4 regions of the Nonomuraea sp. NBC_00507 genome follow, and region 2 is predicted to be linked to each of the others. Evidence: riboswitches for the same ligand, from Rfam matches in the RefSeq annotation. Region 2 holds a riboswitch; each other region holds the start of a gene.

Evidence for each region. A riboswitch is a leader RNA that binds a small molecule or an ion and turns the genes downstream of it on or off. The one in region 2 is predicted to bind thiamine pyrophosphate.
Region 1: it holds a riboswitch for thiamine pyrophosphate, as region 2 does, so the genes downstream of both, thiO (glycine oxidase ThiO) here and OHA25_RS01890 (TenA family protein) in region 2, are expected to answer to the same signal.
Region 3: it holds a riboswitch for thiamine pyrophosphate, as region 2 does, so the genes downstream of both, OHA25_RS06215 (purine-cytosine permease family protein) here and OHA25_RS01890 (TenA family protein) in region 2, are expected to answer to the same signal.
Region 4: it holds a riboswitch for thiamine pyrophosphate, as region 2 does, so the genes downstream of both, thiC (phosphomethylpyrimidine synthase ThiC) here and OHA25_RS01890 (TenA family protein) in region 2, are expected to answer to the same signal.

What each region holds. Positions count from the first base shown of each region.
Region 1 covers NZ_CP107853.1:9,607,435-9,614,809, reverse strand. The annotation lists gene alc (allantoicase) at 1-202, shown strand, start outside; gene pknB (Stk1 family PASTA domain-containing Ser/Thr kinase) at 260-2,191, opposite strand; gene OHA25_RS46310 (thiazole synthase) at 2,435-3,190, opposite strand; gene thiS (sulfur carrier protein ThiS) at 3,183-3,374, opposite strand; gene thiO (glycine oxidase ThiO) at 3,380-4,768, opposite strand; TPP riboswitch at 4,758-4,874, opposite strand; gene OHA25_RS46295 (NAD(P)/FAD-dependent oxidoreductase) at 4,933-6,096, shown strand; gene OHA25_RS46290 (Rv2175c family DNA-binding protein) at 6,127-6,501, shown strand; gene thiE (thiamine phosphate synthase) at 6,479-7,126, shown strand; gene OHA25_RS46280 (polyprenyl synthetase family protein) at 7,272-7,375, opposite strand, start outside.
Region 2 covers NZ_CP107853.1:363,950-371,324, forward strand. The annotation lists gene OHA25_RS01870 (hypothetical protein) at 1-290, shown strand, start outside; gene OHA25_RS01875 (M20/M25/M40 family metallo-hydrolase) at 362-1,861, opposite strand; gene OHA25_RS01880 (DNA polymerase domain-containing protein) at 1,982-2,935, opposite strand; gene OHA25_RS01885 (histidine phosphatase family protein) at 2,971-3,579, shown strand; TPP riboswitch at 3,597-3,692, shown strand; gene OHA25_RS01890 (TenA family protein) at 3,680-4,354, shown strand; gene OHA25_RS01895 (maleylpyruvate isomerase family mycothiol-dependent enzyme) at 4,358-4,990, opposite strand; gene OHA25_RS01900 (MarR family winged helix-turn-helix transcriptional regulator) at 5,054-5,479, shown strand; gene OHA25_RS01905 (carbon starvation CstA family protein) at 5,463-7,375, opposite strand, start outside.
Region 3 covers NZ_CP107853.1:1,193,630-1,201,004, reverse strand. The annotation lists gene OHA25_RS06240 (TenA family protein) at 1-440, shown strand, start outside; gene OHA25_RS06235 (Fpg/Nei family DNA glycosylase) at 487-1,365, shown strand; gene OHA25_RS06230 (MFS transporter) at 1,634-3,034, opposite strand; gene OHA25_RS06225 (winged helix-turn-helix transcriptional regulator) at 3,110-3,550, shown strand; gene OHA25_RS06220 (rhodanese-like domain-containing protein) at 3,547-3,870, shown strand; TPP riboswitch at 3,911-4,024, shown strand; gene OHA25_RS06215 (purine-cytosine permease family protein) at 4,015-5,349, shown strand; gene OHA25_RS06210 (methylated-DNA--[protein]-cysteine S-methyltransferase) at 5,312-5,887, opposite strand; gene OHA25_RS06205 (sensor histidine kinase) at 5,984-7,375, shown strand, end outside.
Region 4 covers NZ_CP107853.1:11,948,462-11,955,836, reverse strand. The annotation lists gene OHA25_RS56870 (cellulose binding domain-containing protein) at 1-179, opposite strand, end outside; gene OHA25_RS56865 (universal stress protein) at 303-1,139, opposite strand; gene OHA25_RS56860 (hypothetical protein) at 1,152-1,505, opposite strand; gene OHA25_RS56855 (class I SAM-dependent methyltransferase) at 1,544-2,149, opposite strand; TPP riboswitch at 2,201-2,313, shown strand; gene thiC (phosphomethylpyrimidine synthase ThiC) at 2,306-3,889, shown strand; gene OHA25_RS56845 (SCO6745 family protein) at 3,876-4,709, opposite strand; gene OHA25_RS56840 (SDR family oxidoreductase) at 4,706-5,491, opposite strand; gene OHA25_RS56835 (hypothetical protein) at 5,616-5,969, shown strand; gene OHA25_RS56830 (sensor histidine kinase) at 5,982-7,364, shown strand; gene OHA25_RS56825 (response regulator transcription factor) at 7,361-7,375, shown strand, end outside.

The DNA of each region.
Region 1 (7,375 bases), 3.5 Mb from region 2:
CCCCGGTTGGACCTCCCTGACGGGCCTCGACGGCGAAGGCCCGGCCACGCGCCAGGTGGACCTCCTGCCCCGGACCCGCCTCCAGCCCGACACCGCCCACCGCTTCAGACTCGACCACACGGACCCGATCACCCATGTACGTGTCGATGTCTACCCCGACGGCGGCCTGGCCCGAGTCCGCCTCCACGGTCACCTGACCTGACGCCCCGCCGGCTCGGGGCCGCCGTCGCGTCCACCGCGCATCCGGCTGACGGGGGCGTCAGTGCCAGAGGAGGACCGTGGTGCCGGGCGGGCGCTCGCTGTTGGGGAGGGGGCGCTGGAACTGCACCACGCCCCTGTTCCCGAGCCGCTGCACCCGCACCTTGAACCCGAGCGTCTCCAACTCCGACTTCGCGTCCTTGACGTCCTTGCCGATCACGCCGGGCACCAGGCGGAACTCCTGATCGTCACGTGCCTCGTCGTCGCCTCCGCGCCCGAACCAGTTGAGGAAGTCCTGGCAGCGCGCCACCGTGACCGTGACCTGCGCGCCAGGATCCACCTCGGACTTGGCCTTGGGCGTCTGGGCGATCACCGTGCACGGCTCGGCGTCGTCGTCCACCTCCTGGACCTGCACCTGGAAGCCCTGCTGGCCGAGGTAGGCGGCGGCTTCGTCCTTCGGCATGCCCGAGACGTCCGGCATGACCAGCCCGGCGCTCACGAAGATGGCGATCTTCGCGCCTTCCTTCACCTTCTCGCCGTTCTGCGGAGAACTGCGGATGACCTTGTCGCGCTCGACCTCAGTGTTGGCCACGCGCGTGACCGAGCCCACGGTCAGCCCGGCACTGGCGATCGCGGCGCGGGCTTCGTTGTCGGTCATGCCCTCGACGTCGGGCACGATCACGCGCTTGGGCCCGAGCGAGGGCACCAAGGTGATCATGGCGCCCTGCTCCACCTCGGTCTTGGCCACCGGGTCGGTCCTGAGGACGAGCCCTTCGGCCACGTTCTCGTCGTGTATGCCGTCCACCGTCTTGATCTTGAAGCCGTCCCTGGCGGCGGTCTTCTCGGCCACGTCCAGGCTCTTGCCCACCAGATCGGGCACGGGGACGTAATCGGGCTGGGCGAAGAACCACCCGGTCAGCGCGACCGCGACGACCATCACGCCCGCCAGCGTCACCAGGAACCAGTTGGGCCGGAACCCGCGCCGCTGCGGTATCTCGGCCCGCGGCTGGATCAGCGTGTGCGCGGGCGCCGCCTGCGGCGCCGACGGGGCGCCGTGCACACTCGTCCTGGCGTGCGGCTGGGACGGCGCGGGCTGGCGGAACGACCCATGAGGCTGGGAATGCGACAGCGGCGGAGTGGTCGTCCTGGGCAACATCCGGTGCGCGTCCACGGCCGCGACGAGCATGGCCGTCGCATCGGCGGGGCGGTCCCCCGGCTCGCGTGCCGTCGCGTGCGCCACGAGCGTGTCGAGCAGCGGCGGCACCTCGGGGACCACCGACGACGGCGCCGGCACGGTGTCGTGGACGTGCCGGTAGGCCACGGACATAGGCGTCTCGCCGTCGTACGGCTGCTGCCCCGTCACCAGCTCGAACAGCATGATGCCCGCGGCGTAGACGTCGCTGCGCACGTCGGCGGCGCCGGTCGTGACCTGCTCGGGCGCCATGTAACCGATCGTGCCGATCATCACGCCGGTACGGGTCTGGTTCGTCGCCTCGATGGCCCTGGCCAGGCCGAAGTCGACGACCTTGACCCGGCCGTCGTCGGTCAGCAGGACGTTTTCCGGCTTCACGTCACGGTGCACCAACCCGGCCTGGTGGGCCGCGCCGAGGGCGGCGAGCACCGGAATCATGATCTCCAGCGCCTCGCGGGCCGGCAGCCGGCCGCGCTCGCGCAGGATGTCACGCAGCGTCCGGCCGGGCACGTATTCCATCGACAGATAGACGACGTCGTTGTCGGTGCCCTGGTCGAAGACGTGCACCACGTTGGGGTGGGAAAGACTCGCCACCGACTTCGCCTCGCCGATGAACCTCCTGACGAACGCAGGGTCCTCGGCGAGCGAGCTGTGCATGACCTTCAACGCCACCGTCCGGTCGAGCCGGACGTCCAGCGCGAGGTAGACGGTCGCCATACCGCCCCGGGCGATCCGGCTTTCGATGCGATAACGCCCATCGAGGAGCCGCCCGACCAGGGGGTCCGCAGTCGTCGTGTCCACCCCGCTGAGTTTACGGGCGTTTTGCAACTCGCAGGGCCCGACCGCCCGAAACTGATGCGGAGCCGTGCCCGATGGAACGTGCCCAAGCTTCCCGAACCGGACACAGGCTCACCCGCGCCACCACCCCACCGCCGTTCACGCCCCGGCGGGGACGGACGGCGGAAGCGGGCCGTCGGCCGAGCCCGGCGTGGGCGGTGTCGCCTGGGTTGGGCGTTGGGCGTTGGGCGTTGGGCGTTGGGCGTGTCAGGGGGGCATGGGGGAGGACGCCTCGGCGTAGCGGCGGCGCGGGATGCGGCCCGCCTGCCGCGCCAGCCGCCCCGCCACCACCGCCGACTTCATGGCCGCGGCCATGAGATCGGGCCGCTGCGCCCGGGTGACCGCCGTGGCGAGCAGGACGGCGTCACAGCCCAGCTCCATCGCCAGCGCGGAGTCGCTGGCCGTGCCGATGCCGGCGTCGAGGATTACCGGCACCGAGGCGGCCTCCACGATCAGCTCGATGTTGTGCGGGTTGCGGATGCCCAGTCCCGAGCCGATCGGCGCTCCCAGGGGCATCACGGCCGCGCAGCCGGCCTGCTCCAGCCGCCGCGCCAGCGCCGGGTCGTCGCCGATGTACGGCAGGACCACGAATCCGTCCGCCACCAGCCGCTCGGCGGCGTCGAACGTCTCGATCGGGTCGGGCAGCAGCGTCCGCTCGTCGGCGATGACCTCGAGCTTGACCCAGTTCGTGCCGAGCGCCTCTCTGGCCAGCCGCGCCGTCAGCACGGCCTCGCCCGCCGTGAAGCAGCCGGCCGTGTTCGGGAGCACCTTGATGTCCCGTTTGCGCAGGACGTCCAGCACAGAGCCGCGGGCGGCCGGGTCGAGGCGCCGCATGGCGACCGTGGTCAGCTCGGTGCCGGACGCGGCCAGCGCCTGATCCAGCACCTCGAGGGAGGGCGCGCCGCCGGTCCCCATGATGAGCCGGGAGGAGAACTTCTCCCCGGCGATGATCAGATCATCCACCTTGCACCGCCGTCAGAACCTCCATGCGGTCCCGGTCGCTGAGCGCCGTCGTCTCCCAAGCGCTCCGCGTGACCACCTCGTCGTTCACAGCCACGGCCACCCCGGTGGTGGCCGTAGTCAACGTTCGTACGGCCTGCGCCACGGTCATGCCGTCGGCGACCTCGTGCGCGGCCCCGTTGATCATCACAATCATGAGATTTCCCGAAACCTCCCCGGCGAGCACAACGCCGCCAGCTCACCCTCATCGCCGCCCAAGCCGCCCAAGCCGCCCAAGCCGCCCAAGCCGCCCACGTCTCCCGAGCCGCCCGAGCTGCCTGAGCTGCCCGAGTCGGCCAGCACGAGGGCAGCCGTGAGCGGGGCGAGCAGCACGCCGCCCCGGTAATGCCCGGTGGCCAGGGTGAGCCCCGGTGTCCCGCTCGGGCCGATGATCGGCAGGTTGTCCGGCGTGCCCGGCCGCAGCCCGGCCACCACGTCGGCGACCTCCAGCTCGCTCACGCCCGGCACCAGCTCCCTGGCGTCCCGCAGCAGCTCGTAGAGTCCCCCCGCGGTCACCCTGGTGTCGAACCCCAGCTCCTCCTGGGTGGCGCCGACCACCAGCTCGCCATCGCCACGGGGGACCAGGTAGACGTAGGAGCCGTGCACGGTGCCGCGTACGCACCGGCTGAGCAGCGGCTGCGGGGAACGCAACCGCATGATCTGCCCCTTGACCGGCCGCACCGGCACGTCCGCCAGCTCGGCACTCCAGGCCCCGGCCGCCAGGACGACTCGCTCCGCCCTGATCTCGGACGGCTCTCGTGACGGCTCCAGGCGTACCCCGACGACCTTGCCGTCCGCGTCCCGCAGGAGACCCGCGGCGCGTGCCCGCACCAGCGGCACGCCCAGCCGGTCCAGAGCCACGAGCAGGGCCGCCGTCACCCGCCGCGGGTCCACCCAGGCGTCCTCGGGAGCGAGCAGCCCGCCGCGCACCGACGGGGCCAGCATGGGCTCCAGGCGCCGGCATTCGCGACCGGTCAGCCGCTCGACCGGCAGCCCGAGCTTGTCCATGTAGGCCGCCAGCTCGTCCAGCGCCGCCAGATCGTCGGCCCCGAACGCCACATCGAGCGTCCCGTCCGCCCGCAGGTCCAGCCCGCGCCGTGGCCCTTCGCCGATCTCCAGCCCGCCGGACGGCCCGACCCCGGGCCCGCCGGACGGCCCGACCCCGGGCCCGCCGGACGGCCCGACCCCGGGCCCGCCGGACGGCCCGGCCGCGGGCCCGTCGGAAGCGCCTGCGCGGGCACCCCGGCCTCCCGCATCCGCAACCGGCGTTTCGCCGTCGGATGCCGCCGGGCGCTCGGCCCAGCCCGCGTCCTCGGCCAGTTCGGCGGCGAAGGAGGGCCAGCGGCGCAGCGACGCCATCCCCAGTCGCAGCAGCGGCGTCTCCGTGTAGGTCACCTCGCTGACCGGGGCCAGCATCCCCGCCGCCGCGTGGGAGGCCCCCGAGGCCGGGGCCGGATCCACCACCGTGACCGGCCGCCCCGACCGGGCCAGCCGCCACGCGATGGACAGTCCGACGATGCCGCCGCCTACGATCACATCCACATGCGCTCCCTTCGCCGGCATGATCCGGATCAGGTGTCTTGCGGTCGAAGGCCCGCTGCAGCCTTCCTCTCAGCCCGGTAACGGCCGGACTCCCGCGCGTCTTACGTCCCCAGCCTACGGCCTCGGTGCGCCGCCGAAGCACGCCCCCCGTTAGGGTCTTGAACGTGGACCATGTCGTGGTGGTAGGAGCGGGCCTGGCAGGCGTCCGCACGGTGGAGACGCTGCGCGGGCGCGGGTTCGGCGGCAGGATCACCCTGATCGGGCAGGAGCGGCATCGCCCTTACGACCGCCCGCCGCTGTCGAAGAGCGTGCTGCTCGGCGAGGCCGATACCAGCTTCGTCGACACCGACCTGGACGCACTCGACGTCGCCTTCCGCCCGGGTGTGGGCGCCAAGGCGCTGCGCGCGGGCGTCGTGGAGACGACCGAGGGTGAGATCGGCTACGACGGGCTGGTCATCGCCACCGGATCCGAGCCGATCATGCTGCCCGGCGACGGTCCTCAGCACGTGCTGCGCACTCTCGACGACGCCCACGAGCTCAGGGCCATGCTGGTGCCCGGGGCCAGGGTCGCGATCATCGGCGCCGGCTGGATCGGCGCCGAGGTGGCCACCGCCGCCCGCCGCGCCGGCTGCGCGGTCACGGTGATCGAGGCGGCGGCCACCCCGCTCGCCACCGCCGTCGGCACGGAGATCGGGGCCCGCACCCAGCGCTGGTACGAGGGCATCGACCTGCGCCTGAACACCATGGTCCGGTCCGTGGACGAGGGCGGCGTGCGGCTGGTGGACGGCGAGTTCGTCGAGGCCCACGTGGTCGTGACCGGCATCGGCGTGCGGCCCGCCGTCGAATGGCTGGCCGACGCCGACATCGACCTGCACAACGGCGTCGTCGTCGACGAGCACCTGCGGGCCTCCCTGCCGAACACGGTCGCCGTCGGGGACTGCGCCGCCTGGTGGTCGCGCCGCTTCCACACCAGGCTCAGGATCGAGCACTGGGACACCGCGCTCAACGCCCCCGAGGTCGCCGCCGCGACGCTGCTGGGCGAGGACGAGGTGTACGACCCGGTGCCGTACTTCTGGTCGGAGCAGTTCGGGCACATGGTCCAATACGCCGGGCATCACCCGGCGGGGGAGCGGCTCATCTACCGCGGCGACCCGGAGGGCAAGTGGTCGGCCGTCTGGCTCGACGGCGACGGCGCTCTGGCCGCGGTGCTCGCCGTGGATCGGCCGCGAGATCTCGTCCAGGGACGCAGAATCATCGGCGCGGGACACCGTCTCGACGCGGAACGCCTGGTAGATCCAGAAGTGCCTCTACGAGATTGTGTTGTTTGAGCAAGCACGGCATGTGGTAGTTGTGGTTTCGTGACGCTTTCTGTTGCACAGATCGACCGGGAGACCGACCAGCTCGTGAACGAGTGGCTGACACTCCCTGAAGTGGCCCAGCGCCTTGAGCTTCCCATCGGGCGGGCCAAGCAACTCCTCAAGGACCACAAGCTCCTAGGCGTGCGCCGAGGGAGCGGCGGGCCACAGGTGCCCGCGGTGTTCCTCGACGGCAAGGACGTGATGAAGGGCCTGCCCGGCACACTGACCGTGTTGCAGGACGCCGGCTACGACGATGTCGAGTCGCTGCGCTGGCTTTTCACCCCAGACGAGTCGCTGCCAGGGTCGCCCATCGAGGCGATCAAGGCCGGCCGTCATACCGAGGTCAAGCGGCGTGCCCAAGCCCTCGCTTTCTGAGGCTCGCCTCTATCTCTGCACCGACGGCCGCCGCGACCGCGGCGACCTCGCGGAGTTCCTCGACTCGGTGCTGGCCGGCGGCGTGGACATCATCCAGCTGCGGGAGAAGGGCCTGGAGGCACGCGACGAACTCGCCCTCCTCGAAGTCTTCCGCGACGCCTGCGACCGGCACGGCAAACTTCTGGCCGTCAACGACCGGGCGGACATCGCTTACGCCGCCCGGTCCGACGTGCTCCACCTGGGGCAGGACGATCTTCCCGTGACGGTCGCGCGAGAGATACTCGGCGACGACATCGTCATCGGACGGTCCACCCACTCCGCCGCCGAGGCTTCCGCCGCGGCGGTGGAGGAGGGCGTCGACTACTTCTGCTGCGGGCCCATCTGGCCGACGCCGACCAAGCCCGGCCGCCCGGCTCCGGGGCCGCCGCTGCTGCGGCACGCGGCGTCGCTGGGGACGGCGCGGCCGTGGTTCGGGATCGGCGGCATCGACCTCGCCAACCTGGACGAGGTCATGTCGTTCGGGGTTCGCCGGGTGGTGGTGGTACGGGCGATCACCGACGCGGACGATCCGGGCGCGGCGGCGGCGGAATTCGCCAAGCGCTTGTCGGCGGCAGCCGCCGCCTGACGGCTAGCGCCTATAGGCGGCGTCCGCCGCCTGACGGCTGCACACCGGCCCGTCGTGCGGCGGCTCAGCACGGTGGAGGAACGCCGCTGTCGGCGGCTCCGCGGTGTGCGGTTGCGGTTGCGGAGCGGTGTGCGGTTGCGGACGGTCAGGTTTTGCGGGAGGTGGCGGCGATGGCGAGCCCGGTCAGCGCCGCGCGGGCCTCGGCGGTGACCGGGGCCTGGTCGAGCGCGGTCAGAGCCTGGCCCAGGT
Region 2 (7,375 bases):
AGCTGCGCATCCGCTACGCCGCGTACTTCGACGTGCGCGTGCCCCGCGACCTCATCGCCTCGGTGCGCTCGAGCCGCAACGACAACGAGGGCAGCATGGTCTCGGTCAAGAACGGGCACCTGAGGGTGGCGGTCGGGTCCCGGACCAACGTGACGATCGAGCTGACGGAGCCGGTCGCGTTCGTCCGCCCGCTCGGCCGCCGTGCGGAGGCCACCACGATCAGCTTCTTCGCCGACCAGCCGGAGCCGGTGGTGGCCGCCCTGCGATCCGATCGCCCCGTGCGTTCGTAGCCGGCGGGGCCGGGCAGGCGGTGGATGGCCTGCCCGGCGAGGTGTGACGTGCCCTCAGCGGGCGGGTGTGGTCAGCTGGCTGATTCCGCCGACAAAGCGGCGGCCGCGGCGGCCGTCCTCGGTGGGATGGAGCGGAGGTTGAAGGCGTAACGGGCGACGGAGTCGGCGATGGCGTCGGAGTCCACGTCCAGGGCGGTCGCGTTCACGTTGGTGATCGTGTCGCACGCCTGGTGGTAGCACGCGTCGTACGCGACGCCGGCCGTGCCGCCGAACAACGCCGCCTCCTCGGCCGTCTTGAGGCCTTCGGCGCCGGTGAAGATGCCGCCGGCCGGGATGCCGATCTGGATGAACGGCCCGTAGTCGGAGCGGCCGTCGAAGTCGGTGCCGACGGTGGGCAGGTTGCGGGAGCCGTAGAACGCCGCGAGCTGCTTCTCGATCTCGGCCGATCCGGGCGGACCCGCCGGGGAACCCACGTTGTCGGAGTTGTCCCCGTCATACAACTTGTAGGCGTAGTTCGGGGAGGCCACCATGTCGAAGTTGAGGTAGAGCTTGATGCGGTCCCGCTCCGCCTGGGACAGCGACCCGACGTACTGGTCGGAGCCCAGCAGCCCGATCTCCTCGGCTGCCCAGAAGGCGAAACGGACCTTGTTCTTGATCGGGTAGCGCCCCATCTCCTCGGCGACCTCCAGGATCGCCGCGGTGCCCGAGCCGTTGTCGTTGATGCCGGGTCCCTCGGGCACGCTGTCGAGGTGGGCGCCGACCATGACGACGTTGCGCGGGTCGCCGAAGCGGCTCTCGGCGATCACGTTCTCGTCGGTGCCGAGCACGAGGTTGGCGTCGACCTTGAGCCGTACGGTCGCGCCGGCCGTGCTTGCGAGCTCGTTGCCCACGGCGAAGTCGGCGAACACCATAGGAATCCCGGCCCGCCACTCGCCGATGTCCAGCGCGAACGCGTCGGTACGCCCCGGCTGGCCCTCGTTGAACACGATGATGCCGGTCGCGCCGGCCGCGGCCGCGTTCTGGACCTTGTTGACGAACGCGCACGTGCCACGCTGGATGAGCGCGATGCGACCCGCCACGAACCCGGCGAAGTCGGCCGCCTCACAGCCGCTGGTCGAGCTCGGTGTGGGGGTGGGCGGCAGCGTCAGGTCCACACCCTGGACCTGCGCGGTCACGTCACCGGATGGGGAGGGCTGGAAGGAGAAGAAGTCCTCGTTGGGGACGTAGGTCTTGGCGCTGGGCGCGGTCAGGTTCAGCGTGGGCGGCGTGTTCTCGCTCCAGCTCTCGACGAAGTTGATCGGGTTCAGCGTGACCTTGTATCCGGCCTTGCGTAGCTTGTCCGCCACGTAGTCGCGGGAGGCGTCGTAGCCGCTGGTGCCGGCCGCGCGGTTGCCGCCGTTGGCGGTGGCGATGTTCTGCAGGGCCTGGAGATGCTTGTGCACGTTCGTGCCCTTGACCTGCTTGACGAGCAGGCTGGCGAACGCGTCGTCCAGCCCGCCGGCGTTGGCGGGAGCCGCCAGGGCGAGCGGCAAGGCGAGGGCGGTGATGAGTGCGATGACGATTCTGCGCATGCGGGGTGCTCCCTGTGGACAGAAAGGCGAGTAATGTCCCCCCGAGCTTCGCCCGAACGCGAGATTATCCCGGCTTCGCACCGCCGGGAATGCCTACCAATAAACCAAAATCAGGGACTATTACTCCGCATCCCGGCGACGGAGCTCGGCGCGGCGCTTGCCCTCGTGCATCGCCTGCACCCGGGCGATCGGGATCGTGTGCCCCTCCTCGATCAGATCGGCGGGCAGCCGCTGCGGCGCAGGCATGGCCTCCGCCCACGGGTCGGCGTCCTTGAGCAGCCCGGCCGCGGTGTGCACGGTGAAGTCGCCCGGCGCCACCCGGTCGAGGTCCGACCAGGGCACCGGGAAGGACACCGGCACGCCGGGACGCACCCGCGGGCTGTAGGCGGCCACGACGGTGGCGCCGCCCGCCCTGGTGGAGTCGATGAACACCTTGCCCGCGCGATCCTCGCGGATGAACGCCGTCGTGGCCAGCGCCGGATCCACCCGCTCGGCACGGGCCCCCAGTGCGCGGGTGGCCGCGGCCAGGTCGTCCACGGCGGTCCCCGGCACTACGGGCACGAACACGTGCACGCCCTTGGCCCCGCTGGTCTTCACCGCGCCCGCCAGCCCGCAGTCCTCCAGCGCCTGGCGGACCAGGAACGCGGCCCGCACGGCCAGCTGGAAGGACTCGCTGCCCTCGGGCGGGTCGAGGTCGAGCACCATGTGCGTGGGCTGGTCGCCGGCGAACAGCGACGGGTGATACTCGACCGCCCGCTGGTTGGCGAACCACACCAGCGTCCGGCGGTCGTCGCACACGGCATACGTCACCTGCCGGCGCGACGCCTCTGCCCAGACGGAGAACCGCTTCACCCATGCGGGGGCGTATTTGGGCAGGTTCTTCTGCATGAAGGGCTCCTGCCCCGGGCGCACCCGGATGACGGAGAGCGCGCGGTCGCGCAGGACCGGGATGATCCGGTCGGCAACTGCGTCGAGGTAGTCGACCAGGTCACGCTTGGTCGCGCCCGCCCCGTCGAACAGCGGCTGGTCGAGGTTGCTCAGGGCCACCCCGTCACGCGTCTCATCGCTGCTCACCCGCCTCACCATATCGGGGAAGAATGGGCCAGACCATGACCCGTTACCTGTATCTCGCGCGCCATGGCGAAGCCACACCGAACGGCCACGCCCTGACCGACGATGGCCGCCGCCAGGCCGCGCTGCTCGGCTCGCGCCTGCGGGAGGTCCCCTTCGCCGCCATCCACCACGGCCCGCTCCCCCGGACGACACAGACCGCCCGGCTGATCGGCGAGCACCTTCCCGGCGTCCCCCTGCGCGCCTGCGAGGCTGCCGGCGACTACATCCCGTACGTGCCGCGCGAGGAGGAGCTCGCCCCGGAGTACGCCGACCGCCTCCTCGGCTTCCTGGCCCAGTTCCCCGCGGACGAACGCGAGCGCGGCCCGGCCCTCGCCGCCGAGGCCGTGCGTGCGTTCACGGGTCCGGTGACGGAGGGAACCCGGCACGAGCTGGTGGTCACGCACAACTTCCTCATCGGCTGGCTCGTCCGCGCCGCGCTCGACGCACCGGAATGGCGCTGGCTCGGCATCAACCAGTGCAATGCCGCCCTGACCGTCATCAGGTACGCACCCGATCGCCCGTCCTCGGTGCTCGTCTTCAACGACATGCGCCACCTGCCCGCCGAGCTCCGCTGGACCGGCTTCCCGCCCGAGCTGCGCGAGTGACCCCTTGTTACAGTGGGCCCGTTGACGCGGGGTGCCCGGACGTCCGGGCTGAGATCACACCCGTCGAACCTGATCTAGTTCGCACTAGCGGAGGGACGTCATGTTCTGCGATGACATGTGGCTGCGCACGGCCGAGTTGATGAAGGCCATCCACGACCACCCCTTCAACGTCGCACTCGGCGACGGCACGCTCGACCGCGACCGGTTCGCGTTCTACATCGTGCAGGACGGCCGCTATCTGGAGGCGTTCTCCAAGGCGCTGGCCACGGCGTCGGCGCGGGCCACCGACCCGGCGGACGCGGCGTTCTTCGCCCAGAGCGCGCACACCGCGCTGGCGGCCGAGCGCCTGCTGCACGCCGGCTACGTCCAGGAGCTGGACGCCGACGCGGCCGGCATCGCCACGTCGCCGACCTGCCTGGCGTACGCGTCGTTCCTGCAGGCCACGGCGCTCGCCGCGCCGTACCCTGTGCTGGCCGCGGCGGTGCTGCCGTGCTTCTGGATCTACCAGGACGTCGGCACGGCGCTGCTGGGGCGCACCGGTGAGGTGCCGGACCATCCCTACCGGAAGTGGATCGACACCTATTCGGACCCGGGGTTCGCGGCCTCCGTCGAGCAGGCCAAGACCATCGCCGACCGGCTGGCCGCCACCACGGACCAGGCGACCAGACAGGCCATGACCGAGGCCTATTGCACGGCGGCGGCGTACGAGTGGATGTTCTGGGACAGCGCCTGGCGGCGCGAGACCTGGCCGACGGCGGAGTGGCTCGCCCGCTGACCGCTACGGCAAGCGCGCTGTCAGCGCCGCCGTGCCCGCCCCGGTGAGGCCCGGCAGCGCGGCCGTACGCCCGCTCAGCAGCAGGAGCAGCGCCTGGATGGGTCCCTCCACCACCTCGCCGGCCCCGACCGCCCAGTCCACGTCGGTGGCCACGAGCCGGAGCCCGCGCAGCCGCCGCTGCGGGTAGAAGGGGAAGCCGCGCTCCCAGACGTGGGTGGCGCAGGTTCGCGCCGGACCGAGCGGCATGGCGCGCTCGATGCCGAGCGGCACCGTGATGTCCTGGCCGTGGACGAGCGCGTCGAACAGCGGGTCGAGCGGCTTGGTCGAGGGCGCCCGGCGGCGCGAGCCGGCCGACTCGCGCACCTGCGCGACGATCTCGCCGATCGGCAGCCTGGCGTGCCGCACCGCCGAGTCGTGGACCATGCGGTCGAAGTTGCCGCGCGCCCTGACGAACTCGACCAGCGCCGACGCGAGCTTTATCCGAGTGGCGAGCGCCAGGTGGGCGGCCACGTCGCGCACCTGCCACCCAGCACACAGCGACGGCCGCTCCCAGTCCTGCTCCGGCAGCGAGTCGAGCAGGTCGGCCAGGCCGCGCCGCTCGATCTCGAGGGCAGCCCAGATCTCTTCCTGGTTCATCGCACACCCCAATTGCTAAGGTGGCCTTAATATAAGGCACCCTTAGCAGTTTGGAGAAGACCCGTGGCCGCCACTCATCCGCCGCACGTCGTGGCCCTGCTGTACGAGGCGTACCTGCGCCTGCAGAACATCGTGCAGGAGGCCGGCCACGCGTACGACGCGAACATCCGGCCCGCGCACTCGGCGGTGTTCTTCCACATGGAGCACCAGGGCATCCGCTTGAGCAGGCTCGCCGAGAAGGCCCAGATGACCCCTCAGGCCATGGGGGCGCTGGTGGACGACCTGGAGCGGCTGGGCTACCTGCGCCGGATGCCCGACCCGGCCGACCGCCGCGCCAAGCTGATCGTCTTCACCGAGCGGGGCGACCACGCGCTGAAGATCGGCTACGCCGCCATCGACGAGGTGGAGCGCCGGGTGGCGGTGTTGCTCGGCGAGGACGGCCTCGCCGAGCTGCACGCCACGCTGAGCCGCATCATCCAGGAGTTTTAGCCATCAGCTCGCGTTCCTCGCGGGTGGGGATGAGCCCGGACGGCGCCAGGAGCTTCGACTCCTCGAACGGCGCCTCCGTCGTCGGCAGCGGCTCCCGCGTCCTGATCGCCTTCACCCACACGCGGGCCGCGTCCAGGATCACGATGATGATCATGACGGCGAACAACGCGGCCAGGATGCCGTCCACGGTGGAGTTGATCACGATCTGCTGCATCGCGCCCATGGACTTGGCGGGCGCGAGCACCTGTCCCTGGTCGAGCGCCGCCTGATAGCGGTCCCGCTGGGCGAAGAAGCCGAGCCCGGGGTCGGGCGAGAACACCTTCTGGTAGCTGGCCGTCAGCGTCACGGCGACGTCCCAGGCCAGCGGCACCGCCGTCACCCAGGCCCATTTGAGCCGCCCGCTCTTGATCAGCAGGGTCGTGGCCACGGTGAGCGCGACCGCCGCGAGCAACTGGTTGGCGATGCCGAAGAGCGGGAACAGCTGGTTGATACCGCCGAGCGGGTCGTTGACGCCCTGGTAGAGGAAGTAACCCCAGGCCGCCACGACCACCGCGCTGGAGGCCACCAGCCCCGGCCACCAGCTCACCCGCGCCATCGGCTTCCACAGGTTGCCGATCGTGTCCTGCAGCATGAACCGCCCCACCCGGGTGCCGGCGTCCACGGTGGTGAGGATGAACAGCGCCTCGAACATGATCGCGAAGTGGTACCAGAACGCCTGCAGCGCCGCTCCCCCGAGGAACCCGGAGAAGATCTGCGAGATGCCCACGGCCAGCGTGGGCGCGCCGCCCGTCCGGGCGATCAGCGTCTCCTCCTGTACGGCCGCCGCCGCGGCCTGCAGTTCCTCGGGCGTGATCACGAAGCCCATGTTCGTGACCGCCTGGGCGGCGGTCTCCACGGTGGCCCCGACGACGCCGGCCGGGGAGTTCATGGCGAAGTAGAGCCCGGGGGTCAGCACACAGGCCGCGGTGATCGCCATGATGGCGACGAACGACTCCATGAGCATGGAGCCGTACCCGATCATCCGGACCTGGGTCTCCTTCTGGATCATCTTGGGCGTCGTGCCGGAGGAGATCAGCGAGTGGAACCCCGACAACGCCCCACAGGCGATGATGATGAACACGAACGGGAACAACGAACCCGCGAAGACCGGCCCCTTGCCGTTGAAGGCGAAGTCGGTGAACGCGGTGGTCTGCATCGGCGGCATCGTGATGGCGATGCCGATCGCGATCAGCACGATCGTGCCGATCTTCATGAACGTGGACAGGTAGTCACGTGGCGCCAGCAACATCCACACCGGCAGCACGGCGGCGACGAAGCCGTACGCGATCAGCCACAAGGCCAGCGCCGACGGGCTCAGCGTGAAGAACGGCGCCCAGCTGGACTCCTGCACCCAGCCGCCCGCCACGATCGACAGCAGCAGCAGCCCGACCCCGATCACCGTGGTCTCGACGACCCGGCCGGGCCGGATCACCCGCAGGTAGAAGCCCATGAACAGGGCGATGGGGATGGTCATCGCGATGGAGAAGACGCCCCACGGCGACTGCGCGAGCGCGTTGACCACGACCAGCGCCAGCACGGCCAGAAGGATGATCATGATGGCGAAGACCGCGACGAGCGCCGCCGCCCCGCCGACGGGACCGATCTCCTCGCGGGCCATCTGGCCGAGGCTGCGGCCGTTGCGGCGCATGGAGAAGAACAGGATCACCATGTCCTGCACGGCCCCGGCGAAGATCACACCCGCGATGATCCAGATGGTCCCGGGCAGATAACCCATCTGAGCGGCCAGCACGGGCCCGACCAGCGGCCCCGCCCCGGCGATGGCGGCGAAGTGGTGCCCGAACAGGATCCGCCGGTCCGTCGGCTGGTAGTCGATGCCGTTGTCGAGCCGCTCGGCCG
Region 3 (7,375 bases), 830 kb from region 2:
CCCGGCTGGCCTGGCAGGCGCCCGACGCGCATCTGGGCGACCTGGTGGATCTGGCGCACACGACGTACCACGACGAGCTGAGCTTGCATCGGTCGTTGTCGGCGGAGTTCGGGGCCGATCTGGACGGGGCGGTGAAGGGGCTGGCGTGTGCGGCGTATACGGCGTTCCTGCTGGATTCGGCGGCGTCGTACGGGGAGGGGCTGGCGGCGCTCTATCCGTGTATGTGGGGGTATTCGAGCCTCGGGCGGATCCTGGCGGAGAATCCGCCGGCCGAGCCGCGGTACCGGGCGTGGGTGGACACGTACGCGGATCCGGAGTTCGCGGCGTTGACGGTGCGGATCGCGCAGATGATCGACGAGGCCGACCCCGATCCGGCGCGGGCGGAGGTGCTGTTCAGGGAAGGGATGGCACACGAGCTGGCCTTCTGGGACGTTCCGTAGTTTCCACAGGCTGTGGACGGCCGGGTGTGCGCCGTACCCTGGTGGCATGCCGGAACTTCCCGAAGTGGAGTCTCTGGCCCACTTCTTGCGCGACCGGGCGGTGGGCCGCACCATCCTGGGTGTCGACGTGGTCGCCATCCAGGCGCTCAAGACGTTCGATCCGCCGGTCACCGCGCTCGGCGGGCTGACCGTGACCGGCGTGGCCAGGCACGGCAAGTTCCTCGACCTCGACTGCGACGGGCTGCATCTGGTCATCCACCTCGCCCGCGCGGGATGGCTGCGCTGGCGCGAGGATTTGTCCGGGGCGAAGCCGGTCCGTCCTGGGAAGGGGCCGCTCGCGGTGCGGCTGCGGCTGGCGCCCGATGACGAGGGCTTGGCGCCCGGGTTCGAGCTCACCGAGGCGGGGACGCAGAAGCGCCTTGCCGTCTATGTCACGAAAAATCCGGACGATGTCCCCGGCATCGCCGCCCTCGGCCCCGATCCCCTGGACGAGTCCTTCACCGTGGAGGCGCTCAAGCGGATCGTGGGCGGCAGCCGCACCCAGATCAAAGGGCTGCTGCGCGATCAGAAGGTCATCGCGGGCATCGGGAACGCCTACTCCGACGAGGTGCTGCACGCGGCCAAGATGTCCCCGTTCAAGATCGCGGCGACCTTGACGGACGCCCAGATCGCCGATCTGCACGAGGCCATCGTGACCACGCTGAGGGAGGCGGTGGAGCGGGCGCACGGGCTGGCGGCCAAGGACCTCAAGGCGGAGAAGAAGTCCGGGCTTCGGGTGCACAACCGGGCGGGGCAGCCGTGTGACGTGTGCGGTGACACGATCCGCGAGGTGTCGTTCGCCGACTCCGCGCTCCAGTACTGCCCCACCTGCCAGACCGGCGGCAAGCCCCTCGCCGACCGGAGGCTTTCCCGTCTTCTTAAATAACCCCCTTTTCTTTTACGGTCGCCCAGCGTCACCGCACGCGCCGACTTCCGTTTCCGTCTGTCATGGCCGGTCGTGAAGGCTCACGGGTTGCTCGCCGTGACGGAGCGCATGCTTGGCCGGCTTTCGTGGTTCGGGGCTGGGCCGCCGTGTCCGTTGCGCCGGTCTCCGCCGCACCCCGTCCCGCCGACCCGGCGCCCATGCCGCCTCCGCCTGTCCATGCGGCTCGGCCCGCCTGACGTTGCGTCGATGGCGCTCGGCCGAGGGTGGGTCAGGCCTTGACCGGGACGCGGTCCCTTGTCCGTGTGCGGGTGCGGAGGCCGATGGTGGCGATGATGGCGGCCAGCAGGGTTGCGGTCACCGGGGCGAGGAGGGCTGTGCGGAGGGCGGTCAGGGATGCTTGGGGGGTGGGGTCGGTGCCGAGAGCCGCGACGTTGATCGCGGTGACCGCCGACAGGCCCAGGGCCGCGCCGAACTGGAACGAGGAGTTGATGAGGCCGCCGGCCAGGCCCTGCTCGTGCTCGGCGATGCCGTCCGTGGCCACGATCGTGAGCGGGCCGTACACGAAGGCGAACATCAGGCCGATGAGCAGCATCGACGGCAGCATGGCCGCGTACGTCCAGTCCAGACCGACGCCGAGGAACAACGCGTACGCCAGCAGGCCCGACAGCAGGCCGCCCAGCACGACCTTCGCGTTGCCGTACCGGTTGACCAGCCACGGGGTGAGCGTGGGGGCCAGCACCACGTCGGTGGCGGCCGCCAGCAGGGCCAGGCCCGTCTGGATGGTGGACCAGCCGCGCAACTCCTGCAGGTAGAGCGTGATCAGGAACTGGAAGCCGAAGAACGAGGCCGTGAGCAGGGCGGCCATCAGGTTGGCCCGCACCAGGGAGCCTGACCTGAGGATGCCGAGTCGCACCAGCGGGCCGTCGGAGCGGCGCTCGACGGCGGCGAACGCCGCGAGCAGGGCCAGGCCGCCGGCGAAGGCCGCGACGGTCAGCGGCCAGCCGTCGGCTGGCTGCTCCAGGCGTACGACGCCGTAGACCAACAGCATCATCGCACCCGTGATGGTGGCGGCGCCCGCCAGGTCGAACCCCGTGGCCGGAGGGCGTTCGGCGGCGGGCTCCTTGATCAGGGGGATCGCGATGGCCAGGATCACCGCCGACATCAGCACCGGCGCGAAGAAGACCCAGCGCCAGCCGAAGGCCGTGAGCAGGCCGCCGATCACCAGGCCGAGCGCGAAGCCGCCTGCGGCTGTCCCCGCGTAGATGAGCAGGGCACGGTTGCGCAGCCGGCCCTCGGGAAACGTCGTGGTGATCAGGGAGAGGCCGGCCGGGGTCATGAAGGCGGCGGCCACACCCGTGACGAAGCGGGCGATCAGCAGCACCCAGCCCTCGTCCGCGAAGCCCCCGAGGCCGGAGAACACCAGGAACACTCCGAGCCAGAGCAGGAACATGCGGCGGCGGCCCAGCAGGTCGGCCGCGCGGCCGCCGAGCAGCATGAAACCGCCGTAGCCGAGCACGTACGCGCTCACGACCCCGCTCAGCATGCCCGTGGACAACCCCAGGTCGGCCCGGATGGACGGGAGGGCGACGTTCAGCATGGCCACGTCGATGCCCTCGAGGAAGATGGCGCCGCACAAGACGGCGAGGACGCCCCAGGAACGGGCAGGCATGACAAACCCCCGGTTATGAATAGGCAGTCGGTTCTCTCTTGTAACCGTCCACATCTTGGGCCAGCATGAAATGTCATGGAAGACGGCACTTTCAGATCACTCAGTTACTGCGACAGCACCGTGGACGACGACGACGACTACGACGTGCGGCAGTGGGACACCCGCGAGGACTGCGAGGTCCGCCAGATACTCGACCGCATCGCGGACAAGTGGTCGCTGCTCGTCATCGCGTTGCTCGACTGCCAGAGCCTGCGCTTCTCCCAGCTGCGCCGCGAGATCGACGGCGTCAGCCAGCGCATGCTCAGCGTGACCCTGCGTCACCTCGAGCGTGACGGGCTGGTGTCCCGTAAGGTCCACCCGGTGGTGCCGCCCAGGGTGGACTATGCGCTGACGCCGCTCGGGCGGACCCTGCACCAGACGATCAAATCCCTGGTCACGTGGACTGAGGAGCATCAGGCGGAGATCGCGTCGGCGCGTGCGGAGTACGACGCGAGGCAAGAGATGATGGAGGCATGACCGTTCCTGAGATCGAGGCCAGTGCCCTTCCCGATGACGCCTACCTGCTTGACGTGCGTGAGCAGGAGGAGTGGGTGGCCGGCCACGCCCCTGACGCCGCGCACATCCCCATGACCCAGATCCAGCAGCGGGTCGACGAGGTGCCGGCAGACCGGACGGTCTACGTCGTCTGCCGGGTGGGCGGACGGTCGCTGCAGGTCGCGGCCTGGCTCAACCAGCTCGGGCGGGAGGCGGTCAACGTCGGCGGCGGCATGCAGTCGTGGGAGGCCGCGCGCCGCCCGATGGTGAGCGAGACCGGACAGCAACCTTTCGTGGCCTAACGCGCAGTTCGCCCTTTATGGCATCATGAGGGCGCTAACTTCAGATTGTCGCGGGAGCTCGGGGTGCCGGGCTGAGAGGGCAGCTATTCATCCGCTGCCGACCGCCTGAACCTGTCCGGGTAATGCCGGCGTAGGGAGTGTGCGATGACGCATGTCGCCGACGAAGTTCCGCTGACCCTCCAGGGAACGCCCCCGAAAACGCTCGGCGTCCTCGATCAAGGCGCGCTCTGGGCGAACCTCGGCGTCAGTCTCCTGGGCTTCTCGGGCGCCCTCTACCTGCTCGACCCCCTCGGCAACGCACCGCTCAGCCTGATCGCCGCGCTCACCGCCACCGTGGTGGGCAGCCTGATCGGCACGTCTATGGTGGGCCTGGCCGCCATCCCCGGCACCCAGACGGGGCAACCCTCGATGGTGCTGCTCCGCGGGCTCTTCGGGGCCAAGGCGTCCTACGTGCCCACGGTGCTGAACATCGTCCAGATGCTCGGCTGGGGCGCGTTCGAGCTCTGGGTGATCGCCAAGGCTGCCAGCGCGATCTTCAGCGGCGTCCCGTACCAGGTGTGGGTGATCGCGGCCGGGGTGCTGACCACGGCGCTCACGATCTGGCCGCTCGGGGCGGTCCGCCTGATTCGGCGGTACGTCACCATCGGCGTGATCGTGTCCATGATCTGGTTCACCTGGTACCTCGTGTCCGAGGCGCCGGCGCACACAGGCGGCGGCTGGACCGCCTTCCCCGCGGCCGTGGACTACGTGATCGCGCTCTCGGTGTCCTGGGTGCCCATGGCCGCCGACTTCGCCAGGCACTCCAGGTCCAGCAAGGCCGCGTTCACCGGCGTGGTGGGCGGCTACACGCTGGCCCAGGTCGCCTGCCTGGGGCTGGGCGTGTACGCGGTGGCCATCGCGGGCGCGGACGCGGTGCTCGCGGACGGCACGGCGGTGTTCGGACCATTCGTGGCCGCGCCGCTGGGCGCGTTGTTTTTCGCGATCCTGGTGCTGCGTGAGACCGACCAGTCTTTCGCCAACGTCTACTCCACCACCGTGTCGCTGCAGAACCTGATGCCGCGCGTGGACCGCAGGGTGTTCTCCACCAGCATCGGCGTGCTCACCATCGCGATCGCGCTGGTCGTGGACGTCACCTCGTACGGTGCCTTCCTCGGCGTGATCGGCGCGGTGTTCGTGCCGATGTTCGCGGTGCTCGCCGTCGACTACTTCGTGCTGGGTGGCGCGGACCGCTGGAACACCGACGAGAACGCGCCCTCGCGCTGGACGATGCTGGTGCCGTGGGCGCTCGGTTTCGTCGCCTACTGGCTGACGACCTCGACTCCCACTGTGCCGGCGTGGGACGGCTTCTGGGCGTCGGCCCGTGAGGTGATCGGCTTCACCCGGCAGCCCTGGATGAACGGCGCGCTCGGCGGGGCCTTGGTGGCCGCGCTGGTGGCGCTGGTCATCGGCCTGCTGCTGCGGCGCGCTGCTCGACGTTGAGCAGGTGCTGCTTGGCGGCCGGGCCGCCCGCGTAGTCGCCGAGGGCGCCGTCCTCGCGCACCACCCGGTGACACGGCACGATCACGCAGACGGGGTTGGAGGCCAGCGCGTTGCCGATGGCCCGCAACGCGCGCGGCCGGCCGATGCTCGCGCCGATCTCCTCCAGCGTCGTGGTCGTGCCGTACGGCACCGCCATGGTCTTCTGCAGCACCGTGCGCGCGAAGGAAGTGGCCAGCGCCAGGTCCACGGGCGTGGCGAAGGCACGCAGGCGGCCGGAGAAGTAGGCGTCCAGCTCCCTGCGCACCGGGTCGAGCCGGCGCGGGTCCGGGCCGATGAACCTGCCCACATGCTTGGTGACCAGCTCGAAGACGGCGTTTTCCGGCTCGAAGGAACACGCGGCGATGCCTTTGCCGGTCACCGCCAGCACCATACGGCCCAGCGCGCCGTCGTAGGTGCCGAAGGCGATGTCCGGCGGCGTCTCGCCCCGATAGGTGGTGGAGGTCACACGTAGCAGGGCATCCAGATCGCCGCTCGTCATGCCTCCACCCTTCCCCGCGACTGAGAAATCGCCGTGACCGCAGCGTATCGGACGGATCGCCCGACGCACCCAGCTCGCCACGGGCACTATGGAGGTGTGGGGGACCAATGGGCCGGTAGTGACGATGAGATCGCTCGCGCGGTGCTCGCCAGCTCACCCAACGCCGTCGTGGCGCTCGACAGGGACCAGAGTGTGCTGGTCTGGAACGAGGCCGCCGAGCGGCTCTTCGGGTGGACGGCCGAGGAGATGCTCGGGCGCAGGGCGCCGATCGTGCCCGCGGAGCTGACCGCCGAGCTCAACGCCGTGCTCGAACGCGTGCGCACCGGGGGCCAGGTGTCGCTCCGCACCAAACGCCTGCACAGCGACGGCAGCGTGCTGGACCTGCGGGTCGACATCAGCGCGTTGCGACTGGGCAGCGCCGTGGCCGGCTACGTGTGTGTGCACCACCTGGCCAGGACCGACGAGGTCGCCAAGAACCGGATGGCGCGCCGGGCCAGGCTCGTGCGCAAGCTGACCGACGTGGTCGGCGACATCAACTCCGAGCTGGAGCTGCCGGCCGTGCTGGACCGGATCTCGGCCAGCCTCACTGAGCTGACCGGGGCGGACGCGGGCGGGTTCGTGCTGATCGAGGGGGAGCGGCTGCGGCTGGTCAGCACGTACCAGCTGCCGGAGTCGATCAGGGGGACCACCTCCGACCTGCGGACGAGCCTGGTGGACCGGCTCTTAAGAACCGGCAAGACCGTCCTGCTGCAGTCGAACGAGCTCGACGACCTGGTGTGGGCGAAGCTGAACGGGCTGCACACGATCGCGCTGGGCCTGGCCGCCGTCGGCGGGCGGCCGTACGGCGCGCTCTACGCGCTGTTCGCCCGGCGCACGCCGGGGCATCTCGAACTGGAGCTGCTGGAGCTCCTGGCCGGGCACGCCGGCATCGCCGTCGGCAACGCGGTCGCCTACCAGGAGGCGGTCCGGCAGCGGGCGCACGAGCAGGCGGTGTTCGACGCCAGCGCCGACGGGATCGCCGTGCTGGATCAGGCCGGGCGCGTGGTGCGGTGGAACCCGGCCGCCGCCGAGATCACCGCCTTCCCCGCCGACGCCGTCATCGGCGGGCCGCCGCCGTTCCCGCTGCCCGAGGCGGGGGAGAAGCTCACGTTCCAGATGGAGAGCGGGCGCTGGCTGGACGTGGTGAGCGCGCGGGTCGAGGAGACCGGCGAGGTCGTCGTCGACTTCCGCGACGTGACCACGGCCAAGGAACTCGAGGAGGCCAAAGACCTGTTCCTGGCCACGACCAGCCACGAACTGCGCACACCGATCACGATCGTGCGGGGGTTCGCGAGCACGCTGGACTCGCGCTGGGACAAGATGAGCGACCCCGAGCGCCGCTCGGCCGTGCACACGATCGCCGAGCGGGCCAGGTCCCTGGGGCAGCTCATGGACCACCTGCTGCTCGGCGCACGGGCGGGCGCGGACGAGCTGAAGGTACGGATCGAG
Region 4 (7,375 bases), 1.1 Mb from region 2:
TAGCCGGTGCTCTGGAGCTTGTTCCAGAGCAGGGCCCGCCAGCAGCCGGGGGAGCCGGTGATCGAGTCGCCCAGGGGCATGACCCTGATGGCGGCGGCGCTGGCCGGGGTGGTCGTCAAGAACAGCACTGCGCCGGCCGTCGCGAGCAACGCCGCCAGTAACGCCCAGGTCTTCCGCATCGTCCGCGCTCCCGTCGTCGCCTGGCGTTGATCGTAAGAGCGCGGCTCGGAGACGGGAAGGCGGCTGCCTGGGCAGAGGGACGCGACCTGCGGCGATGCGCGATCCGGGATGTAACTTTCAAGTCAGGGGCGGACGATGGCGAGCGGGCACGACGCGTGGTGGAGCAGGGCGTGGCTGATCGAACCCATGATCATCCCAGTCAGCTGACCGTGCCCGCGCGTCCCCACTACCAGCAGGTCGGCCCGCGCAGCCGCTTCCTTGAGCACCTCGATGGGGTGCCCGTGGACGACCTCGGCCACCACCTCCACCCCTGGATGCCGCGACCGGCCGTCGGCGGTCAGCTTCTGCAGCGCCCGGAGGGCGTTCTGCTCGCCGTTGGGGTCGGCCGGTTCGAAGCCGCTCGGGTGCGGCCAGGCCCACGCCTGTACGGCACGCACCCGCGCACCGTGCAACTCGGCCTCGGTGAGGGCGAAGTCGAGTGCGCACAGCCCGCCGGGCGAGCCGTCCACCCCGGCCACGATTTCCCTGCGCGGCGGCCGGGGCAGCTCACGGATGAGGACCACGTTCGTACGGGCGTGCGCGGCCACTCCGTGCGCGACGGACCCGACCAGCAGCCCGCGGATGCCGCCGATGCCGCGGCTGCCCACGACCAGCAGCTCGGCGCCTTCGGAGGCGTGGATCAACGCAGTGCGGGGATCGCCGGGCAGCAGCTCGGTGGTCACCTCCACCTCCGGGTGCTCGCGACGGACCCGGTCCTCGGCCGCCGCGAGCACTGTGGTGGCGCCCTCGCGCATCCATCGCCTGACCTCGGCGTAGTGGCTGCTGGGCGTGTCCTCGTACACCCACTTGGCCACGGCGTGGGCCACGACGAGCCGCGTGCGTCGAAGGGCGGCCTCGGCAGTAGCCCACGCGGCGGCTTCCAGCCCGGTGCGTGAGCCGTCCACCCCAACGATGATCACGACGACCGCCTTTCAGGTAAACGCGAAGCACTCCACCTCTGCCCGGCGGAACGGCAGCCCTTTGTCCGTGGAGTCCTTGGTGCACTGGCGCTCGGCTCTGCTGAGCTTCAGCGTGCCGCAGACGGACACGCCGGAGTACGTGCGGCAGTCGAGCGTGGGGTCGGCCTCTCCGATCCGGTACATGGCCTTGACGTCCGTGCGGCACTGGGTCCGCGCCCGCGCCGTGTTGGCGTAGCGGCATTGGGCCATCAAGGTGTCGAACTGCTCCTGGCTGACTTCGTGCTTGTCCATGCCGTCCCCAGCGGCGGTGGTCCCTCCCAACGCGGCCACCACCACGAGTCCTGCGACAGCGGCTATCTTCATCATGGTTTCCCCTGATGGGGACGTACCGCCCAGGGCGCTCGTCAAACCTCGCGCCGGCGCGCCAGCACGCTGAGCCAGGTGCGGTGGGTGGTGCTCAGACCGTGTTCCAGGACCTCGAACCCGGTCGATTCCAGCATCGCCAGCAGCGTGTCGGGGTCGCGGTGCACGAACCACCGGGAGACCTCGGTGTCGTAGGGGATCGGCTCCCATTCCTGCCGGTCGCCGGCTGAAGTGCTCATTCCGAGCACGCCGCCCGGCCGCAGCGCCGCCGACCAGGCGCGCAACGTCGGCTCGGTCTCGTCGGCGGGCACGTGGAGCAGCGCCGCACAGCACCACAGACCCGCCAGTGAGCCGGGGGCGAGCGGCGGCCTGCGCAGGTCACCGAGCACCGCGGGCACCCTCTGGGCGGCGGCCAGCCTGGCCATCTCGGTCGAGCGGTCGACCCCGACCACCGGCAGCCCCTGCTCCAGGAACCAGGCCGCGTCATGCCCAGGACCACACCCCAGGTCGGCCACCGGCCCCCGCGCCACCTCGGCGAACCGCTGACGGAAGGCCAGGAAGCCGCCGCTGCGGGTCCGGCTGCGCTCGGCGAAAACCGGGGCGATGCGGTCGTAGGTCGCCGTTGTGCGGGGGGTCGGATCCTCCATGACCCGGATCATGCCAGGTTTGGCGCGGCATCGGGGATGGGTACGATCATCGCCGTCCAACGCGGGAGCCCGGTACGGACCGGGCTGAGAGGACGGCTGACAGCCGCCGACCGCCAGAACCTGCTCCGGATAATGCCGGCGAAGGGAGTTTGCGCGATGCATGACGCGCGTTTTACCAAGGTTTACACCGGTGACCTCCATGTGCCGATGCGTCAGGTGCGTCTGTCGAACGGATCGACGGTGACGCTGTACGACACGTCAGGCCCGCACACCGACCCCGCCATCGAGACCGACGTCAGGCGCGGGCTGCCGCGCCTGCGCGAGCAGTGGGTACGCGACCGCCGCGCCGCCGGCCAGCCCGTCACCCAGGTCGGCTGCGCCAGGAAGGGGCTGATCACCAGGGAGATGGAGTTCGTGGCCGTCCGTGAGGGCCTCGACGCCGAGTTCGTCCGCCAGGAGGTCGCGGCCGGCCGGGCCATCATCCCCGCCAACGTCAACCACTCCGAGTCCGAGCCGATGATCATCGGCCGCCACTTCCTCGTGAAGATCAACGCCAACATCGGCAACTCGGCCGTGACGTCCTCCATCGAGGAGGAGGTCGAGAAGATGACCTGGGCCACGCGGTGGGGCGCGGACACGATCATGGACTTGTCCACCGGCCCGGACATCCACGAGACCCGTGAGTGGATCATCCGCAACTCGCCGGTCCCGGTCGGCACCGTGCCCATCTACCAGGCGTTGGAGAAGGTCAAGGGCCGTCCTGAGGACCTGTCGTGGGAGATCTACCGGGACACGCTCGTCGAGCAGTGCGAGCAGGGTGTGGACTACGTGACCGTGCACGCGGGGGTGCGGCTGGCGTACGTGCCGCTCACCGCCGGCCGCAAGACCGGCATCGTCTCGCGCGGCGGCTCGATCATGGCCGCCTGGTGCCTGGCGCACCACCGTGAGAGCTTCCTGTACGAGCACTTCGCCGACATGTGCGAGATCCTCGCTCGTTACGACGTGTCGTTCTCACTCGGGGACGGGCTGCGGCCCGGCTCGATCGCGGACGCCAACGACGAGGCCCAGTTCGCCGAGCTGCGCACGCTCGGCGAGCTGACCAGGGTCGCACGTGAGCACGACGTCCAGGTCATGATCGAGGGCCCGGGACACGTGCCCATGCACAAGATCAAGGAGAACGTCGACCTGCAGCGCGAGCTCTGCGACGACGCCCCCTTCTACACCCTCGGGCCGCTGATCACCGACATCGCCCCGGGCTACGACCACATCACCTCCGGCATCGGCGCCGCCATGATCGGCTGGTACGGCACCGCCATGCTTTGCTACGTCACCCCCAAGGAGCACCTCGGCCTGCCGGACAAGGACGACGTCAAGACCGGCGTGATCACCTACAAGATCGCCGCCCATGCGGCGGACCTGGCCAAGGGGCATCCGCGGGCGCAGGAGTGGGACGACGCGCTGTCGGACGCGCGGTTCGAGTTCCGCTGGGAGGACCAGTTCGACCTGTCGCTCGACCCCGGCACCGCCCGCGCCTTCCACGACGAGACCCTGCCTGCCGCGCCGGCCAAGACCGCGCACTTCTGCTCGATGTGCGGGCCGAAGTTCTGCTCCATGCGGATCAGCCACGACATCCGCCAGGCGGGCTACGCGGAGAAGGCGGAGGAGTTCCGGCAGCGCGGGGGCACCGTCTACGTCGATCAGCCCGGCAGCCTGCCGGGCCAGGTCGTCAGCCGAGGCTGAGCAGGCCCGCGTCCACGACCCGGCGGCCGAAGGGGCGGGCGAGTTCGGCCAGGCGCTCGCAGCCGTCCTCGCCCAGCGCCCCGTACGCGGCCATGGCCAGGGTGTCCGTACGGTCCTCGAGGTGGCGGCGCAGCGCCTGGCCCGCTGCGCTCAGCGCGCCCCCTTCCAGGAGCCCGCGGGCGTGGAGGCCGGCTTCCGCGGCCGTCCATGCCTCCTCCGGCCAGGCACGGCTGATCTTGAGGAAAGCGACGGGGACCTCGCCGCCGGCGGCATGGAGGACCAGGGCTTCCAGGCCGGTGAGGCCTTCGGCGAGGAGGGTGGCCACATGGCCGTCGCCGCGGAACTCGCGGAGCAGGGTCTGGGCGTGCCAGAGCTGCTGGAGCGGGTCGTCCGGCCAGGGGAGCGCGGCGTGGGCGGCGAAGAGCGGTCGGCCCTGGGGATGGTCGCAGGCTGCCGTGGCGGCGCGGCGGGCCAGGTCGAGGGTCTCGGCCAGGTGAGGAAGCTCGTGGATGCCCGCCCGGCGCAGGGCTTCGTCGGCGGCTTCGAGGCGGGCCTCGAGCATCTGCTCCGGCGTCACCACGTCCCAGGCGGCGGGGAGGGAGCGGCGTACGAGGTCGGGGCAGAAGTTGTAGAAGGTGGCGATGACCAGGTCGGCGGAGGCCCGGCCGAAGGCAGCGCCACGCGAGGCGAAATATCCGGACATGCCGGTGAGGCCGAGGTTGGCGTAGCGGGCGGCGGCCTCGGGAACGAAGTAGATCATGCCGTGCAAGGGCTCCAGGCGGCGCCAGGCGCGGCGGGCCGCGGCCGTGTCGCCCGTCATGACGTCGTCAGGGAGTCGATGAAGCGCGACATCCCGGCCAGCCATCGGTCGGGATCCTCCGCCTTGCGGCGCGCGAACTCCGCCACCTCCGGGTGCGGGAATATGTGGAAGCGCTCGGCCGCCAGGCCCTCGACGACGGTGGTGGCCACGTCGGCCGGGTCGAGGATCGTGCCCGACGCGCCCACCGCGCGGGCGGTCAGGTGGTCCTCCTCCTGGCCGCGCTCGTACATGTTCGTCCGCACCCCTTGCGGGCACAACACGCTGACCTTGATGCCCTGGGAGCTGTAGTGCATGGCGACCCACTCGGCGAACGCGATCGCCGCCGCCTTCGTGACCGCGTACGGGGCGTCTCCGGGGCAGCCGATCAGGCCGGCCGCGGAGCAGGTGTTCAGGAGGTAGCCGCCGCCGCGGGCGATCATGGAGGGGACGGCGGCGCGGGCGGCGTACACGTGGGCCAGGACGTTGATCGCGTACAGGTCGCTCCACTCCTGGTCGGGGGCGTCCAGGCCGTGGCCGCCGATGATGCCGGCGTTGGAGCAGAACAGGTCGACGGGGCCGAACGGGGTGTCCACCAGGGCGGCGACGTCTGCCTCCGATGCCACGTCCACCCGGGCGGGCACCGCGCGCTCGCCGATCTCCTTGGCCACCGCGCTCGCGCCCGCCTCGTCGAGGTCGGCGACCACCACCCCCGCCGCGCCTTCCGCGGCGAACCGCAGGGCCAGCGCCCGGCCGATCCCGCCCGCCGCACCCGTGACCACGACGACCTTGTCCCGCACCTGCATGGATGCTCCTCCTGAACCGACCGCCCGGTATGTAGAACCATATTCTATACAAAGCGTGATCAGATGAGAGCTTTCTCATTTGGGCTTCAGCGTGGTCTCCTCGAAGGGCGTCAAGGTCGATGGCATGAAACAGCGGGCGATGGTGATGCTCCTCGGACTGGGTGTGGCGGTGGCCGGGCTGCTGTCGGTGGGACTGGTCAATGCGGCCGATCAAGGGTCTGACCTGGGTGAGCCCGTCGTGGTCACGCCGTCCCCTTCGGCCCCGGCCTCGCCGGCGGCTGATCGAAGTCAATCCCCGTCGCCTGGCCGGAGCCAGCCGGGCGATGCGGCCGGCACGTCCGAGCGGACCGAGAGCAAGCGGCCTGCCCCGCGCAAGACCAAGGCCGAGCCGGTCAAACCGCCGTCTCCCAGGCCCGGCGGCGATGATGGTGACGATGACGACGGCGACGACGGCGGGGACGATGACGGTGATGACTGATGGGAAGGCCGTATGCGAGTGAGCGCCCGTGCCCGGATCGTGGGCTGGATGCTCGTCGTCGTCGGCCTCGCCCTGTCAGTCTCGATCTTCGCGACCTGGACCTTCCTGCAGACCGGCCTGGACAACCGGGTGCGGCACGAGCTCGAGAACGAGGTCGACAAGCTGCGGAGCTACGCGGACAACAACCGTGCCGTCACGGACGTCGAGGTCCTGCTCGAGGGGTACCTCGCGATCAACTCGCCGGACCGGCATGAGACCTTCTTCAGCATCGTCGACGGCCAGCCCCACAGGATCACGGCGATCCCGCCGCCCGTGCGTCTCGACACCGACGACGACCTGGTGGCGCGGCTGGCCGCGGCCACCAGGACGGTCAGCGGGAATGTCGAGAGCGCCGGGGGAAGGGTCCGCTACGCGGTCATCCCGGTCAGGGTGACCGCCGACCCCCGCCCCGCCCACCTCGTGGTGGCGATCTTCTACGACAGGCACCGTAGTGAGATCGTGGAGGCGGTGCGGGTGCTCGGGTTGTCCGCGCTGGCCGCGATGGCGCTGGCCGGGGCGGCCGGGTGGTTCGTGGCCGGGCGGGTGCTGGCGCCGGTCCGGCTGGTCAGCCAGACGGCCGAGCAGATCAGCGACTCCTCCGACCTGACCCGCAGATTGGACGTGCCGGGTGACGACGACGTGGCCGCGCTCGCCGGCACGTTCAACCACATGCTGGACCGGCTGGAACGGGCCTTCTTGGCGCAGCGGAACTTCCTCGACGACGCCGGGCACGAGCTGCGTACGCCGATCACCGTCATCCGCGGCCACCTCGAGCTCATGGGCGACGACCCGGCCGACCGCGCTGAGACGCTGGCCCTGGTCACCGACGAGCTGGAGCGCATGAACCGCATCGTCGATGACCTCCTCACCCTCGCCAAGGCCGAGCAGCCGGGCTTCCTGGCCGTGGACACCGTCGAGCTGGCCGACCTCACGGTCAGCGTGGTCGCCAAGGCGCGGGCGCTCGGCGAGCGGAAGTGGCGGGTGGACGAGGTGGCCGAGGCTCGCGTGCCGGCCGACCGCCAGCTGCTCACGCAGGCGCTCATGCAGCTGGTCGCCAACGCTTTCCGGCACACGAAGGACGGCGACCTGATCGCCGTGGGGTCGGCCGTCCGGGACGGGCGGGCCGAGCTGTGGGTACGCGACAGCGGCCCCGGAGTGGCGCCGGCCGACCGGGAGCGCATCTTCGGCCGGTTCACCCGCGGGGCGGGCCGCACCGGCGCCCATGACGGGTCCGGGCTCGGCCTGGCCATCGTGAAATCCATCGCCGAGGCCCATGAGGGCTGGGTACAGGTGACCGAGGCCCCGGGCGGCGGGGCCTGTTTTGTCATGTCCATCCCGCTGTGGGAGGTGCGGTGAACCGCATTCTG